DNA from 3 places in the Nocardiopsis sp. NPDC057823 genome. Region 1 is predicted to be linked to each of the others. Evidence: predicted binding sites of a transcription regulator. Region 1 holds the regulator's gene; each other region holds the start of a gene.
What was found. Region 1 encodes HrcA, which represses chaperone genes, less so after heat shock. Its sites were predicted from a motif close to TTGGCACTCTCNNNNNGAGAGTGCCAA; they were not measured.

Region 1 (2,261 bases):
CTTCTCGACCAGCTCCGCGTCGTGGGCGCCCTCGACGTAGATCCGGCCCTCCCGGGCCGTGCGCGCCCTCAGGCCCTGGACGGCGACCGAACCGGAGGCGCTGCGCAGCGGCCCCCGCGGAGCAGCGGACGGCCGCACCAGGGTCACCGGCTCGCCGTCCACCAGGAAGGCGGCCGGTTCCAGTGCGAACACCCGGCGCCGCCCGTGCCGGTCCTCCAGGGTCACGGTCGCCTTGTCCCAGCCGACCACCGCGCCGCAGAACGCCTCCCCGGCGTCCTCCACCACGAGGTCGCGGTCGAGCGGGACCTCGCGGACCCTCCGCTCAGGGCGGTTGCGCGCCGAGGCCAGCACATCGCGGCCGTACCGGCCGGTTCCCTTGGTAGCCACGGTGGTGCAGTCTACAGACGGCGCCCCCCGCCGGCGGGGAAGGCGCCGCGCCGGCGCCGCCCCCGCCCGCGGAGCGGCCGGGGTTTGCGTCCGGGCATAGAATTAGCACTGAGGACCATCGAGTGCCAGGAGGTGGCGAGTTGCTGGATGAGCGCAAGCTCGCGGTCCTGCGTGCCGTCGTCGAGGACTTCGTCAGCACCAACGAACCGGTGGGGTCCAAGGCCCTCGCCGACCGCCATCGGCTCGGGGTCTCCCCGGCCACCATCCGCAACGACATGGTCGCGCTGGAGGAGGACGGGTACATCACCCAGCCCCACACCAGTGCCGGGCGCGTGCCCACGGACAAGGGGTACCGGCTCTTCGTCGACCGCCTGTCCTCGGTCAAGCCCCTCTCGGCCGCGGAGCGCCGCGCCATCGAGTCGTTCCTCAACGGCGCCGTCGACCTCGACGAGATCGTCGCCCGCACGGTCCGGCTGCTCGCGCAGCTCACCCGCCAGGTGGCGATCGTCCAGTACCCGTCGCTGACCCGCTCCTCCGTCCAGCACGTCGAGCTGGTGCCCCTCGCGGGCCAGCGGCTCATGCTGGTGGTCATCACCGACACCGGCCGGGTCGAGCAGCGCGTCATCGACGGCCTGGGGGAGGTCGACGCCGACGCGGTCGCCGACCTGCGCGGCATGCTCATCCGGGCCACCGCCGGCCTGCACCTCGCGGAGGTCCCCGGCGCGGTCGAGGACCTGCCACAGCAGGTACCCGAGGAGAACCGCGCCATGGCGGCGTCCGTCCTGTCCGTACTGCTGGAGAGCCTGGTCGAACGCCACGAGGAGAAGCTGGTCCTCGCGGGCACGGCCAACCTCGCGGCCGTCGATTTCGCCGCCAGCCTGAGGGACGTCCTGGAGGCGTTGGAAGAGAACATGGTCCTCATCCGTTTGCTGGGTGAGGCGAAGGACCCGTCGATGCTCACGGTGCGCATCGGCGCGGAGAACTTCCACGAGGGGCTGCGGTCCACCTCGGTCGTGTCGGCCGACTACGGTGTGGGAAACCAGTCGCTCGCCAAGATCGGTGTCGTGGGACCCACCCGGATGGACTACCCCGGGACGATGGGGGCGGTACGCGCCGTTGCTCGGTATGTCGGACAGATTTTGGCAGGACAGTAACTCAGTGGCCAGAGACTATTACCAGGTCCTCGGTGTGCGTCGCGACGCTTCCAAGGACGAGATCAAGAAGGCGTACCGCAGGCTCGCGCGCGAGCTGCACCCGGACATCAACCCGGACCCCGCCACCCAGGAGCGCTTCAAGGAGGTGACCCAGGCCTACGAGGTCCTCTCCGACGAGAACAAGCGCCGGATGTTCGACATGGGCCAGGACCCCTTCGCCCCGGGCGGGGGCGGCGCGGGCGGCTTCGGCGGCGCCGCCGGGTTCCCGTTCGACGACATCATGAACGCCTTCTTCGGCGGCGGCCAGGCGGGCGGACGCGGCCCCCGCGAGCGCGTCCGGCGCGGGCGCAGCATCAAGATCCGCGTCGAGCTGGACCTGGCCGAGACCGCGTTCGGCGTCACCAAGGAGATCACCTTCCCCACCGCCATCCTGTGCGCCACCTGCCAGGGCGAGGGGACGGCCGCCGGCACCCACCGCACCACCTGTGACATGTGCCACGGCCAGGGCGAGGTCTCCCAGGTCACCCGCTCCTTCCTCGGGCAGGTCATGACCTCCCGCCCCTGCCCCCAGTGCGGCGGCCAGGGCTCGGTCATCCCCGACCCCTGCCCCGACTGCGCGGGCGAGGGCCGGGTGCGCGAGAAGGTCACCCGCACCGTCAAGATCCCCGCGGGCGTCGACGACGGCACCCGCATCCAGCTCGCCGGCGAGGGAGAGGTCGG
Region 2 (2,261 bases), on a different contig from region 1:
GGGCGGGATCGGGGTTTGGCAGGTCGCTGGGATTCATGTCGGCACTCTAGGGCAGTCTCCGGCCGCCCACGATGCACCCCGGTGTTCCGGGTGTCGAGAAGTTCCGGTTGTTTCGGGTCCGGGTAGGGCGAAAGCCACCCGCCGTTCACCGGCGGCGCGCTGACAGACTGGCCGCATGGACGAGACGACACGGTCGGAGAAGCGGCGCATGCGGCGGGAGGTCCTGGCGGCGCGCCGGGCGATGGACCCCGGGGAGCGCGAACGCGCCGGCTCGGCCGTGCGCGACACCCTCACCGCGCTGCCGTGGCTGGCCATGAGCGGGACCGTGGCCTGCTACTACTCGGTGGGCACCGAGCCGGACACCCGCAGGCTCGTCACGGCGCTGTGGAAGCGGGGCACGTACGTGCTGCTGCCGGTCTTCCTGCCCGACGGGAACCTGGACTGGGCGGCCTACGACGGCCCCCAGAGCCTGGAGCCCGCCGGGCACGGGCTGCTGGAGCCCACCGGGCGCCGCTACGGGACCGGGGCCCTGGCCACCGCGGACGCCGTGGTGTGCCCGGCGCTGGCCGTGGACCGCTCCGGCGGGCGGCTGGGCCGGGGCGCCGGGTGCTACGACCGGGCGCTGTCGCTGCGCGGGCCGAACTGCCCGGCGATCGCCGTGGTGTACGAGGGCGAGTTCGTGGACGCGGTGCCCCGCGAGGAGCACGACCTCCGGGTGGACGCGGTGGTGACCCCCGGCGGCCTGCACGTGTTCGGGTCCGGCGTGTGGCCGGACCGCCGGTAGCCCCCGCCGGGCGGCGGGATTAAGCGGGCGCCGGAGGGCGTTGACAGGGAGGATCGCGCTCCGGTCGGCGACGACGCCCGCGACCGGTGTCCCCACTGTCACGTCCCCGGTCGTCGAGCGCGTACTATTTAGCAGTCAACGGGCGAGAGTGCCAGCAAGGAGGACCCGAACAGTGCCTACGTACCAGTACGCGTGCACCGAGTGCGGCGCCCAGATGGAGGTCGTGCAGAGCTTCAGTGACGACGCCCTGACCGTCTGCCCCGAGTGCGAGGGCCGACTGCGCAAGGTCTACTCGGCCGTGGGCATCGTCTTCAAGGGCTCCGGCTTCTACCGCACCGACAGCGGCAAGACCTCCAACAGCTCTTCCCTGACCGGCTCCAGCGCCACCACCGCCCCCGCCTCCGGCAAGGCCGAGTCCACGGGTTCGGAGTCCTCCTCGTCGTCCTCCTCCGCCAAGAGCGAGAGCACGAGCGGCAGCACCGCCACCGCGACCACCGCCGCGACCGGCGGCTGAGGCCGCCGGCCGTTGACCGAACTCCTCCGCGCCGCCGAGTGACTCGGCGGCGCGCGGTGCGTCCGGCCCCCGATCACCTCTGAACCGCCTTCGGCCGTGACCGCTCCGGCCTCCCCCGACCGTCCCTGAACCACCTTCGGCCGGGCCCCAGAGCCGCACCGGCCGGAGACGCCGCGGTTCACACCGGCCGATGGCCGGCAACCCCTCAGGCTCCACTCCGGTCGACTGTTCCGAAGGCCCCTGCGGCCCCGCACCGGCCGGAATCGCCGGGCCCCCACCGGGACCGCCGCGGGCCGTTCCGGAGGCCGCTCCGGCCCCGTGCCGGCCGAGATCGCTCGGGGGCCCTGCCGGGACCGGTCCGGCCTTCTCCGACCGCCTCTGAGACGCACAGGACAGAGAAGTGACGGGGGCCCGGACGAGGCGGAAAAGGGCCTGTGGACAACCCGTCCGGGCGGGTCCGGCGGACTTATTTTGGGGGCATGACCGAGCCCCCTCGTCCTCCCTACCGGCACCGCGGCGCGCTCACCCGCTTCGTGGACCGGCACCGGCGGACCCTCGCCGCCCTGCTGACCGCCGCAGCGCTGACCGCCGCCGTCCTGGCGGTACGCCCGCCGCCGCCCGCCACCGTCGAGGTCCTGGTCGCCGCCCGGGACCTGGACGCCTCCGGGCCGCTGGCCGCCGGCGACCTCGCGCCCGCCTCCCTGCCCACGGCCCTCGCCCCGCGGGGCGCCCTGGAGCCGGGCACCGCGACCGCGGGCCGCTCCCTCAACGCCCCCGTCCGCCGCGGGGAGGTCGTCACCGACGCCCGGCTGGCCGACCCACCCGCCCTGCCCTACGGCGACGGCCTGGTCGCCGTGCCCGTGCGGGTCGCCGACCCCGGGGCGGTGGCGCTGCTCTCCCCCGGCGACCGGGTGGACGTGCTGGCGGCGCGGGGCCGCGACGAGTTCGCCCCCGCCCGCGCCG
Region 3 (2,261 bases), on a different contig from region 1:
ACGTCGACGTCGGCGTTCTCCAGGGTGAGGCCGACCTCCTCGGCGATGACCTGGCCGCCGGTGAGGATCGCGATGTCCTGGAGCATGGCCTTGCGGCGCTCGCCGAAGCCGGGGGCCTTGACCGCGGCGACGTTCAGGGTGCCGCGGATCTTGTTGAGCACCAGGGCGCCCAGGGCGTCGCCCTCGATGTCCTCGGCGATGATCAGCAGCGGCTTCTTGTTCTGGACGATCTTCTCCAGCAGCGGGAGGAGCTCGTTCAGGTTGGAGATCTTGCCCTGGCTGATGAGGATCTGCGCGTCCTCCAGCACCGCCTCCTGGCGGTCGCCGTCGGTCACGAAGTAGGGCGAGATGTAGCCCTTGTCGAACTGGAGGCCCTCGGTGAACTCCAGGTCCAGCCCGAAGGTCGGGGACTCCTCGACGGTGATGACGCCGTCCTTGCCGACCTTGTCGAACGCCTCGGCGATCAGGTCGCCGATCTGGGCGTCCTGGGCGGAGTTGGTGGCGACGTAGGCGATGTCCGCGCGCTCCTCGACGGGGCGGGCGCGCTCCAGCAGGATCTCGGACACCTTGGCGGCCGCGGCGTCGATGCCCTTCTTCAGGGACATCGGGGAGGCGCCGGCGGCGACGCTGCGCAGGCCCTCGCGGACCAGCGCCTGGGCCAGCACCGTGGCGGTGGTGGTGCCGTCGCCCGCGGCGTCGTTGGTCTTGGTGGCGACCTCCTTGACGAGCTGGGCGCCCAGGTTCTCGTAGGGGTCGTCCAGCTCGATCTCACGCGCGACGGTCACACCGTCGTTGGTGATGGTCGGGGCACCGAACTTCTTGTCGATGACGACGTTGCGGCCGCGCGGGCCCAGCGTCACCTTGACGGCGTCGGCGAGGCGGTCGACGCCCCGCTCGAGGGCGCGGCGGGCGCCGTCCTCGAACTCCAGGATCTTCGGCATTCCGTTCTTCCTTGGTAGGCCTGGCCAAAAACAGGCATCCCGCCCGCCCGGCGAGGCGCCGACCGGTGCGGGATGCGGATACTGCTCCGGGCCCGTGCGAGCGGGCCGCGTCGAGGACTACTTCTCGACGACCGCGAGGAGGTCGCGGGCGGAGAGGACCAGGTACTCCTGGCCGTCGTACTTGACCTCGGTGCCGCCGTACTTGCTGTAGAGGACGATGTCGCCGACCTGGACGTCCAGCGGGATGCGGTTCTCGCCCTCGTCGTCCCAGCGGCCCGGGCCCACGGCCAGGACCTCGCCCTCCTGGGGCTTCTCCTTGGCGGTGTCCGGGATGACCAGGCCGGAGGCGGTGGTCTGCTCGGCCTCCAGGGCCTTGACCACGACGCGGTCCTCGAGCGGCTTCAGCACGGTCTTGGTGGCGGTCGACACTGTGTGACCTCCCCCTTCAGGATTTCGGTGTCCAGTACTTCCGGTCCGCACGCGTGAGAGCGCGGACCGGCTGAGAAAAAGGGGCGACCGCGGCGGCCTGTCGTCGCGGGTGCCAGACCGGCCTCGTCGCGATTAGCACTCTACCCCCGAGAGTGCCAGAATGGAAATGTGGCCGTGACCCCTGGTCAGCGGCGTTACCGGACCCGGCACCGTGCGGGGCCGCTCCACCCCGGCGAAGGAGATCCATGCGCGCGCCCGCGTTCGAGGCCCTGCTGACCGAAGCGGGCCGGGAGGTCCTGGCGTCGGTGGACGCCGGGTCGGCCGCCCGGGACGCACTGGCGGCGGCCTCCCGGCTGCGCGAGGACCCTCGGGTGGCCGCCCTCGACCCCGGCCTACCCGTTTCCGAGCTGGTGAACGCGGTCCTCACCCAGATTTCGCTGCGCGTTCGCGGACGCGCCAAGTTCGGCGCCCTGGCGGACCGCATGTACTTCACCCCGAACGGCCTGGAGCAGTCCACCCGCCGGTCGGTCGCCGAGTACCGGGCCGAGCGGGTGGCGCGGGCGCACGCGGGCCCCGCGGGCGACCTGTGCTGCGGGATCGGCGCGGACCTGCTGGCGCTGGCGGCCCGGGGGATCCCGGTGGAGGGGGTGGAGCTGGACCCCGCGACCGCGGCGGTGGCCCGGGCCAACATCGGGGCGCTGGGCCTGGAGGGCACGGCCCGGGTGCGCGAGGGCGACGTCACGGAGGTCTCCCCGGGCGAGTACCCGCTGCTGGTGTGCGACCCGGCCCGGCGCGGCGGGCGCGGCCGGGTGTTCGACCCCGCCGCCTACTCCCCGCCCTGGGACGTGGCGGTGGCCCTGGCCGAGGGGGCGGAGGCGGCGTGCCTGAAGG

Region 2: ACFVNO_RS01585 (FmdB family zinc ribbon protein) is a predicted target of HrcA. The motif match lies at 913-939, and genes of this name have one in related genera.
Region 3: groES (co-chaperone GroES) is a predicted target of HrcA. The motif match lies at 1,503-1,529, and genes of this name have one in related genera.

The regions. Positions count from the first base shown of each region.
Region 1 covers NZ_JBHVLR010000010.1:169,968-172,228, reverse strand. The annotation lists gene ACFVNO_RS18100 (DUF3097 domain-containing protein) at 1-387, opposite strand, end outside; gene hrcA (heat-inducible transcriptional repressor HrcA) at 528-1,541, shown strand; gene dnaJ (molecular chaperone DnaJ) at 1,546-2,261, shown strand, end outside.
Region 2 covers NZ_JBHVLR010000001.1:334,079-336,339, reverse strand. The annotation lists gene galU (UTP--glucose-1-phosphate uridylyltransferase GalU) at 1-37, opposite strand, end outside; gene ACFVNO_RS01590 (5-formyltetrahydrofolate cyclo-ligase) at 176-784, shown strand; gene ACFVNO_RS01585 (FmdB family zinc ribbon protein) at 957-1,298, shown strand; gene ACFVNO_RS01580 (Flp pilus assembly protein CpaB) at 1,778-2,261, shown strand, end outside.
Region 3 covers NZ_JBHVLR010000001.1:388,752-391,012, reverse strand. The annotation lists gene groL (chaperonin GroEL) at 1-941, opposite strand, end outside; gene groES (co-chaperone GroES) at 1,059-1,370, opposite strand; gene ACFVNO_RS01835 (class I SAM-dependent methyltransferase) at 1,616-2,261, shown strand, end outside.